3 regions of the Sulfuricella sp. genome follow, and region 2 is predicted to be linked to each of the others. Evidence: predicted binding sites of a transcription regulator. Region 2 holds the regulator's gene; each other region holds the start of a gene.
What was found. Region 2 encodes sigma-54, which starts transcription at its own class of promoters, with help from an activator protein. Its sites were predicted from a motif close to TGGCACNNTTCCTGCT; they were not measured.

Region 1: a site for sigma-54 is predicted at 1,468-1,483, ahead of nifH (nitrogenase iron protein). Genes of this name have one in related genera too.
Region 3: a site for sigma-54 is predicted at 1,567-1,582, ahead of VMV64_RS09890 (TorF family putative porin). Genes of this name have one in related genera too.

The regions. Positions count from the first base shown of each region.
Region 1 covers NZ_DATKTK010000056.1:383,135-386,409, forward strand. Annotated here, with positions in the region: gene draG (ADP-ribosyl-[dinitrogen reductase] hydrolase) at 1-246, opposite strand, end outside; gene VMV64_RS14255 (NAD(+)--dinitrogen-reductase ADP-D-ribosyltransferase) at 246-1,064, opposite strand; gene nifH (nitrogenase iron protein) at 1,558-2,430, shown strand; gene nifD (nitrogenase molybdenum-iron protein alpha chain) at 2,539-3,275, shown strand, end outside.
Region 2 covers NZ_DATKTK010000032.1:7,254-10,528, reverse strand. Annotated here, with positions in the region: gene lptA (lipopolysaccharide transport periplasmic protein LptA) at 1-419, shown strand, start outside; gene lptB (LPS export ABC transporter ATP-binding protein) at 478-1,200, shown strand; gene VMV64_RS06620 (RNA polymerase factor sigma-54) at 1,251-2,690, shown strand; gene hpf (ribosome hibernation-promoting factor, HPF/YfiA family) at 2,883-3,209, shown strand; gene VMV64_RS06610 (PTS sugar transporter subunit IIA) at 3,266-3,275, shown strand, end outside.
Region 3 covers NZ_DATKTK010000045.1:23,003-26,277, reverse strand. Annotated here, with positions in the region: gene VMV64_RS09900 (ammonium transporter) at 1-272, opposite strand, end outside; gene glnK (P-II family nitrogen regulator) at 289-627, opposite strand; gene VMV64_RS09890 (TorF family putative porin) at 650-1,519, opposite strand; gene VMV64_RS09885 (accessory factor UbiK family protein) at 1,756-2,007, shown strand; gene VMV64_RS09880 (YifB family Mg chelatase-like AAA ATPase) at 2,011-3,275, shown strand, end outside.

The DNA of each region.
Region 1 (3,275 bases), on a different contig from region 2:
GATCGCCTGGCCGAGATACAGGGACATCTCGGTGTCGTCCGTCACCTGGCCTGGCTTGAGGCGCAACCAGCCGCCTCCGGTGATTTCGCGGTGGGTGCCGTACTGCGCCTTGATTTCCCGCGGCATCAGGAATTCCACCGTGGCGCCCAGGGCGTCGCCACAGGCCAGGCCTAGGTAGGCGCCCAGCGCCCTGCTGTGCAGGAGCGCCGGTGATGGGGAATGGGTAATGGGTGATGAATGCGTCATCAAAAATAACTCATCGTTACCCGGTAATCGCCGCCGATCACCAGATACTCCCCCTCGCCTTTGAGCGGATGTCCGGCCAGCAGGCCATTGAAGAACAGTACTTTCACTAACGGCACCCTGGATTCAAGGATGATGTCGCCGAATTCGTCGGCGATGTAGCGATTGGCGGTGAACGAAACCAGGTTGTTCTGGCGGATCACGGCAGTGCGCTTGTCGATGCGTTCGATCACCCGGTGTTCGTCGAAATTGTTGATGCCGCGGTACAGGGTGATGTGCCTGCGCCCCGGCGCCAGCCACCGCGCCAGCATCCACTGGCAGAACTCGTAGAGGATGTCGAGTTGCAGGCTGATGCTGTTGTTGTGGAATCGGCTCGACATTTTTTGCTCGACGTAGGCGATCCAGGCAGGCGAGGGAAATCGGCCCAGCTTCTCCTTGTGGAAGATGGGCAGCAGGCCGAAGCGGCTTTCCACCCAGCCTTTCAGCACTGCCCCCTCAGGGCCGTTGGAGTCGAACCCCCAGCCTTCCAGCAGACGCCGGTAGCTGGAACGGAAGCGCCGCTTGCCGCCGCCTTCGTCGCCCGCCAGCGCGGTCCCGCCCAGCCCGAACAGCATGCCCATGTAATGCTCGAACATCCCGCCGGCCTCGGCGGAGTTAGTCGCCTTGGCCAGCATCTCGAAAAACGGCCGGTTCAACTCCTGCACGCCGCCGATCGACAGCGCCAGCGGGTAGTCGTTGAAGGCGGCACTGGCTAGGAGGCCGGTGGGGATGCCCACCAGGTTGGTGCTGTGGCCTTTGAAATTGTCGGTTTTGCCATCCATGGCGAGGGGTACAGCAATTTTTGTTCCTAACACTGGCCAAGGTTTGATTTTTTACCGCAGAGGCGCGGAGGCGCAGAGAAAGGCAAAGCATTGGAATGCCGTCAAATAAGGCTATCAGGAAAGCTCTTCTCTGCGCCTCCGCGCCTCCGCGCCTCTGCGGTTCATGTTGTCTGGTGTGGGAATTCGAAGACTTCCCGACATCGCCATCCTGTTTGTCGGCTTTGCGACACAAGTCTGCCATACCCTGATAATCGACAATTGTATTTTATAAACATTGTGTTAGCAGATTTATTCGGGGTATGGCACAGGCTTTGCGTAGTGTCTGGTGCAGGCAGCTGATTCAGCCCGGCCGTGGTGGCGAATAAGAAGACATATCAATGCGTTGCGGAGTTTTTGCGGGACTTGGCACAGTGGTTGCATAAGCGTTGAACAAGGCAGGTTGCATAACAAGCGAACCGAACCGGATTCTTAATTTTTGACGAAGGAGAAACAGATGGGCGCACTTAGACAAATCGCTTTTTACGGCAAGGGGGGGATCGGCAAGTCCACCACTTCCCAAAACACCCTGGCGGCTCTGGCCGAAATGGGCCAGAAAATCCTCATCGTCGGCTGCGACCCCAAGGCCGACTCCACCCGTTTGATCCTGCACGCCAAGGCGCAGGACACGGTGCTCTCCCTGGCCGCCGAAGCAGGCAGCGTGGAAGATCTGGAAATCGAGGACGTAATGAAGTTCGGCTATCGCGACATCAAGTGCGCAGAGTCCGGTGGGCCTGAACCTGGAGTAGGTTGCGCCGGTCGCGGTGTGATCACTGCCATCAACTTCCTCGAAGAGAATGGCGCTTACGAAGGCATGGACTACGTTTCTTACGACGTGCTCGGCGACGTGGTGTGCGGCGGTTTCGCCATGCCCATCCGCGAGAACAAGGCGCAGGAAATCTACATCGTGATGTCCGGCGAGATGATGGCGATGTATGCCGCCAACAACATCTCCAAGGGCATTCTCAAGTACGCCAACGCCGGCGGAGTGCGTCTGGGCGGGCTGATCTGCAACGAGCGCCAGACCGACAAGGAACTGGAGCTGGCCGAAGCCCTGGCGAAGAAGCTGAACACCACGCTGATCCACTTCGTGCCGCGCGACAACGTGGTCCAGCACGCCGAACTGCGCCGCATGACGGTGCTGGAATATGCGCCGGATTCGAAGCAGGCTGAAGAGTACCGTCAGCTTGCCCAGAAAATCCATGCCAACGCCGGCAAGGGCACCATCCCGACTCCGATCACCATGGACGAGCTGGAAGATCTGCTGCTTGAGTTCGGCGTGATGGAGGCAGTGGACGAGTCCATCGTCGGCAAGGCGGCTGCGGCGTAACAGGTTCAACCGCAGAGGCGCAGAGACGCAGAGAAAAACAAAGAGCCGGTGCAATCCTCCGCGCCTCCGCGTCTCTGCGGTGAAAGATATCGAAATAAGGAGTTCGAAATGACTATAGACGTCAAAGCCAGAAACAAGGAAGTGATCGAGGAAGTGCTCTCGGCCTATCCGGAAAAATCCGCCAAGAAGCGCGTCAAGCACCTCGGCGTGCATGAAGAAGGCAAGCCCGATTGCGGCGTGAAATCCAACATCAAGTCGTTGCCCGGCGTGATGACCGTCCGCGGTTGCGCTTACGCCGGTTCCAAGGGTGTGGTGTGGGGCCCGATCAAGGACATGGTTCACATCAGCCACGGCCCGGTGGGCTGCGGCCAGTATTCCTGGGCGTCGCGCCGCAACTACTTCATCGGCGTGACCGGCGTGAACGCCTTCGGCACCATGCAGTTCACCTCCGATTTCCAGGAAAAGGACATCGTGTTCGGCGGCGACAAGAAGCTGGACAAGCTGATGGACGAAGTCGAGGCCCTGTTCCCGCTGAACAACGGCTTGTCGGTGCAGTCCGAGTGCCCGATCGGCCTGATCGGCGACGACATCGAAGCGGTGTCGAAGAAGAAGGCCAAGCAGATCAACAAGACCATCGTGCCGGTGCGCTGCGAGGGCTTCCGCGGGGTGTCCCAGTCCCTCGGTCACCACATCGCCAACGACGCGGTACGCGACTGGGTGCTGGAAGGCTCGGAGGAAAAGAACAAGGATTTCGAATCCACGCCCTATGACGTGGCCATCATCGGCGACTACAACATCGGCGGCGACGCCTGGTCCTCCCGCATCCTGCTGGAAGAAATGGGCCT
Region 2 (3,275 bases):
CCCAGGGCACGCTGCGAATCCTCGCCGATAAGCTGGTGGTCACTGAGGATGCCGAAGGTTTCCAGCTCGGGACGGCTTACGGCAACCTGGCCAGTTTCAGGCAGAAGCGCGAAGGCTACGACGAATACATTGAAGGCTATGCCCTGCGCATCGAATACGATCAGAGGAAGGATTTGGTACAGCTTTTCAATCAGGCGCGCATGAAGCGCGGTCTGGATGAAGCACATGGAAACTATATTTCCTATGATGGCAAGACCGAATTCTTCCAGGTGATCGGAGGCAAGGAAACCGCCACGGCCAGCAACCCGCGCGGTCGGGTTCGCACGGTGATACAGCCGAAAAAGAAAACCGACGCCCCCGCCCCGTCTCCCAGCAAGCTGAAACCCGCCGAAAGTATCGCCAATCCACGAGAAGAGTAGGAGCGGGCTTACCCGCGAATCTATCGCGGCCAAACTCGCTCCTACGGACTGCATTTATATGAGTGAACTGATCGTCCAGGGCCTGAAAAAGCGCTACAAATCGCGCCAGGTAGTGAAAAACGTTTCGCTGGATGTGTCCAGCGGCGAAGTGGTCGGGTTGCTCGGGCCGAATGGCGCGGGCAAGACCACCAGCTTCTACATGATGGTGGGACTGGTGCCGCTGGATGGCGGCAGCATCCGCCTGGACGGCGAAGAACTGAGCCGCCTGCCGATCCACCGCCGCTCCCGGCTGGGCTTGAGTTACCTGCCTCAGGAAGCATCGATCTTCCGCAAGCTGACGGTGTCCGAAAACATCCGGGCGATCCTGGAGCTGCAAACGCTTGAACCGGGGCAGGTCGAACAGCGCCTGGACGATCTGCTGCACGAGCTGCATATCAACCACCTGCGCAACAACCCGGCGCTTTCCCTCTCCGGCGGCGAGCGCCGCCGGGTGGAAATCGCCCGTGCACTCGCCACCCAGCCGCGCTTCATCCTGCTGGACGAGCCCTTTGCCGGGGTTGACCCTATCGCCGTGATCGATATCCAGAAAATCATCCGCTTCCTTACTTCACAGAATATCGGCGTGCTGATCACCGATCACAACGTACGGGAAACCCTGGGAATTTGCGATCGCGCCTACATTATCAATGACGGCGAGGTGCTGGCCAGCGGAAATCCGGATGAAATCGTTTATAATGAAAATGTAAGAAAAGTTTACCTGGGAGAACACTTCCGGATGTAGCGGCGAACCCGCTCCAGGAACCGTGCCTACATTCTCCCGGGAACAAATACATGAAGCACAGCCTACAACTCAAACTTTCGCAACACCTGACCCTGACGCCTCAGCTGCAGCAGTCCATCCGGCTGCTCCAGCTGTCGACGCTGGAACTTGACCAGGAACTGGACGCCTTCACCCAGGAAAATCCCTTCCTCGAACGGGTGGAAAGCACAGGCGATACGGAAAGCGAGGAAGTAGCCGATGCCGGCGGCAAGCCGGACGAGTTCTCTACTCAGCCCACCTCCAGCAGCGCTACCGACGCGACACCCGCTGAACCCGCCCCCCTTACCGAAAGCGATTGGGATCAGGATAGCCCCTGGACTGCGCACGACGACGAAGAGGATAGCGACTACTCTTCGCAACGTGCCGAAGCGGTGGATCTGCGCGACCACCTCAACTGGCAGTTAGGCCTCACTTCGCTGTCCGAACACGACAAGCGAATTGTCGCCTTGCTGATCGATGCCCTCGACGAAGACGGCTATCTCACCCAGAACCTCGATGAACTCGCCGCGCTGTTGCCGCCCGAACTGGAAATCGAACCGATCGAGCTGCATACTGCGCTATGCCACCTGCAAAACCTCGACCCGCCTGGTGTCGGCGCACGGGATTTGGGGGAGTGCCTGGCCTTGCAGCTCGAAACCCTTCCGCCTGAAACTCCATACAGAGAGCAAGCGCTTTCCCTCGCGAAGCACCACATTAACCTGCTGGCTGCGCGCGATTTCACCAAACTGAAGAAATTGCTGCGCCTCGACGACGACGGACTGCGTGCCACCCAGAGCCTGATCACCAGCCTCAATCCGCGCCCCGGCGCCACCTTCGCCAACCTGGACACGCGCTACATCCAGCACGACGTCGAGGTAAAGAAGGTCAAGGGGCAATGGGTCGCCACCCTGAACCCGGAGGTCATGCCCAAGCTGCGCATCAATCGCATGTACGCCGATATTCTGCGGCGCAACCGCGATAGCAGCGGGCAGCACCTGTCGAGTCAGATGCAGGAAGCGAAATGGATGATCAAGAACATCCAGCAGCGCTTCGAGACCATCCTGCGTGTTTCCCAGGCCATCGTCGAGCGCCAGCGGAATTTCTTCGAACACGGTGCAGTGGCCATGCGCCCCCTGGTGCTGAGAGAGATCGCTGAAGCCGTCGAGCTGCATGAATCCACCATCTCGCGCGTCACCACACAGAAGTACATGTTCACCCCGCGCGGCGTTTTCGAACTCAAATATTTTTTCGGCAGTTCCTGCGCCACGGAAACCGGTGGCGCCTGCTCCTCCACGGCCATCCGTGCGCTGATAAAACAGCTGGTGGCGGCAGAAACCCCGCAAAAACCTCTTTCCGACAGCCAGCTTGCAGATATTCTGGCAAAACAGGGCATCGTCGTTGCCCGGCGCACCGTAGCAAAGTACCGCGAGTCCATGCAAATTCCCGCGGTCAGTTTCCGAAAGAGTCTGTAAATGGATAACCTGGACAATTATGGATGTGCTGGCGGGATGCGATGCAAGACGCTGGACGCGCCGCATGGCCATTCCATGCAAGCGGACGGCAACGCAGCAGCGCGCCCGCCAGTGCAGCCAGAATGTTCTGGTTGTCCGTTTATAGACTCTTCTATCCCTTTAACATCCAATATCAACCCGAAGGAGCCTCAAATGAACCTCAATGTTACCGGCCACCACGTTGAAGTGACCCCCGCCATCCGCGATTACGTCACCGACAAGCTCGGCAGGGTTACCCGCCACTTCGACCAAGTCATTGACGTCAACGTCATTCTCTCCGTCGAAAAACTGGCCCAGAAAGCCGAAGTAAACGTTCACGTCAGCGGCAAGGATATTTTCGTTAAATCCGAGGATGCCGACATGTACGCCGCCATCGACAGCCTGGTGGACAAGCTCGACCGCCAGATCGTCAAGCACAAGGAAATGAACGGCGGCCCGACCCGCGGCAGCGGCGGCAAACACCAGCAAGTCGCCGAGTAAGCCATCGCGCGGCGGCAACCGAAAAAGTACCGCCGCGCCCTGCCCCAAAGCCGGATATGAGTCTCC
Region 3 (3,275 bases), on a different contig from region 2:
AGCGCCAGGCCGGGAATGGTCATGAACAGCACCAGCGCGGTGGAGGTCAGCATCCAGGCGGTGTTGCCGCTGTCCAGTTTCTGTGCCACCGGAGCCGGTGCCGCGGCAGGCTCTCCTGCCGGAGCGACCGCCGGTGTTGCTGCAGGGGTTGCAGCTTCAGGCGCGGTTGCAGCCGGCTTGGCGTCAGTCGGTGCAGCCGCTTCCTCGGCCAGGGTCAGGCCGGAGAACCCCAGCATCCCCAGCAAGGCGAGCATACTCAACAATTTTTTCATCATGTTTCTCCCTTGTCTAAAGAGCATCCGGGCCGGATTCGCCGGTGCGGATGCGGACGACCTGTTCCAGATTAAAGACGAAAACCTTGCCGTCACCGATTTTGCCGGTCTTGGCGGATTTTTCGATGGCCTCGATCACCTGGTCGACCATGTCTTCCTTGATCGCCGCCTCGATTTTGACTTTCGGCAAAAAATCGACGACGTATTCGGCGCCGCGGTACAGTTCGGTGTGGCCTTTTTGCCGTCCGAACCCTTTTACCTCGGTGACGGTGATGCCCTGTACGCCGATGGCGGAAAGCGCCTCGCGCACTTCGTCGAGCTTGAACGGCTTGATGATTGCAGTGACCAGTTTCATGTCGGCTCCTTTTCTCGCTGGTTTAGAATGTCCGCCCGGCTTGCAGCACCAGGACGCCCTTGTTCAGGTCGCGGGTGTCGCTGTTGGCGAGCGAGGCGGTGTTCTTGAAGAAAGCGTCGTTGGACGATTTCACGTAGGCGGCGGAAATGTTCCAGCCATCCTTGAAGGTCTTGGCCAGGGATAGCTTGTAGTCAGTGTAGTCCGGATTGACGCCGCCGACGGTCACGGCTTTGACATCGGTGCGGCCGACGTGGAAGCCGAGGGTGAGGTCGTCCATGAGCGGGTAGTTGACCGACACGTCATGGTACAGGGTGCCCTTGGTGTCGCTGGTGTAACCGGTACTGGTGTTGGCGCCGAAGTAGTCGGTAGTGGCATAGGACAGCTTGTAGCTGATCCACTTCCAGCTCAGGCCGGCGTTGAGTTCGAAGTTGTCGAATTTTTGGTCGGCACCTGGCGTGGCGGCCTTATTGAAGTTGGCGCCGGGGTAGTAATAGCCGTAGCCACCCACGGTCCAGCCAAAATCGTCGCTGAACTTGCCGTTGTAGCCGGCGTAGTAGTCCAGTTCGAGACTGCCGCCGGGATAGCTGTTGCTGCTCACGTTGGAGCCCCACAGGCCGGCGTACCAGCCGCCGGCATGGGCGTAGTCCACTCCGCCTTGCAGAGCCGGCTTGCCCCAGGTCTGGTCGATGCCGCGGAAGCGGTATTCGCTGACCAGGCTGATGTTGGCGGTAACGGTATAGGCCGGCGCGGGGGGCTCCGGAGGCTTTGGTAGTTCATGACCGATATGTTGCGAGGGCGTGCTGTCTTCGGCCGCGCCTGCCGACGAAGCGATCATGAAAGAAGGTAGAGCTATGGTGCCGGCAAGAACCAGTGCTTGAGAAATTTTACGCATGATATTTTCCTTTCAAGTGAAATGAGATAAGCCTCGCTGTACCCCATAGCATTTGCCGTGCCAGGATAATTATTTATTGTATATTCAATATGATATCGTTTTTTTGTGGGTTGGATATGCAGGCTTGGCACCGCTTTGAGTCAGCCTGGCGGTTAAGTGCACCAAAAAAGTGCGCGTGTTCGGGCGGTCTCATTTTGGTACACTGAAAAGATTCAAGCTTAAATAAGGGGCAATTCATGATGTTGGGCCAAAAGATGTTTGAAGAAATCAGCGGCAAGCTTGGCCAGGCGCTGGCCGATAGTCCGGCCAAGGACCTGGAAAAGAACCTGCGCGCCGTGCTGCAAGGAGTGTTCGCCAAGCTGGATCTGGTGACGCGCGAGGAATTCGACGTGCAGCAGGCTGTACTGCTCAAGACGCGCGAAAAGCTGGAGGCGCTGGAAGCCAAGGTCGCCGAGATAGAGAAAAAATCCGGCGCTAGCCAGGGGTAAGCCATGGGCCTGGCGGTCTTGTACAGCCGGGCATTGGCCGGCATGGAGGCGCCGCTGGTGACGGTCGAGGTGCACCTGTCCAACGGGCTGCCCAGTTTCAACCTGGTCGGACTGCCCGAGATCGAGGTGAAGGAGAGCAAGGACAGGGTGCGCTCCGCCCTGCTCAATGCCCAGTTCGAATTCCCCGCCCGCCGTATCACCGTCAATCTTGCGCCTGCCGACTTGCCCAAGGAAAGCGGCCGCTTCGACCTGCCGATCGCGCTCGGCATCCTGGCGGCATCAGGGCAGATTCCCTTAAATGATCTGGCGCACTACGAGTTTGCCGGCGAGCTGGCCCTGACGGGCGCACTGCGCCCGATACGCGGGGCGCTGGCGATGACCTGCAAAGCCAGCCAGGACGGGCGCGCCTTCATTCTCCCTGCCGAGAATGCCGCCGAGGCCGCTTTGGTGGAAGAAGCGAAAATTTATCCGGCCAGTTCGCTGCTCGAAGTCTGTGCCCACCTGACCGGTCGGCAGCTGCTTGCCCGATGGCAGGAAGCCCCCGCGGCAAGCCAGCGGAGCTATCCCGATTTCAGCGAGGTGAAGGGGCAGGCCCATGCCAAGCGCGCGCTCGAGATCGCCGCTGCCGGAGCACACAGCATTTTGATGGCAGGTCCGCCGGGCACTGGCAAGACCATGCTGGCGGCGCGGCTGTCCGGCATTCTGCCGGCCATGACCGAGACCCAGGCGCTGGAATCCGCGGCGCTTCAATCGCTGAACGGCGGGTTCAAAATCGAGCACTGGAAGCAGCGGCCTTTTCGTTCCCCTCATCATTCCGCTTCCGGCCCGGCGCTGGTGGGAGGCGGCGGCAACCCGCGCCCCGGCGAGATCTCCCTGGCGCACCACGGGGTGCTGTTTCTCGACGAACTGCCGGAGTTTGCGCGCCCCGTGCTGGAGGCGCTGCGCGAACCGCTCGAATCGGGACGCATCACCATTTCCCGCGCCGCCCACCAGGCTGATTTCCCGGCGCGCTTTCAACTGGTGGCCGCGATGAATCCCTGCCCCTGCGGCTATCTCGGCCACCCCGGCGGGAAATGCCGCTGCACCCCGGACCAGGTGGCGCGCTATCGTGGAAAAATCTCCGGCCCGTTGCTCGACCGCATCGACTTGCAGATTGAGGTTCCCGCCTTGCCTGAGAGCGATCTCACCTGCCACGGAGCGGGCGAGCCCAGCGCGGCCATTCAGGTTCGCGTGGAAGCCGCCTATGGCCGACAGCTGGCGCGGCAGGG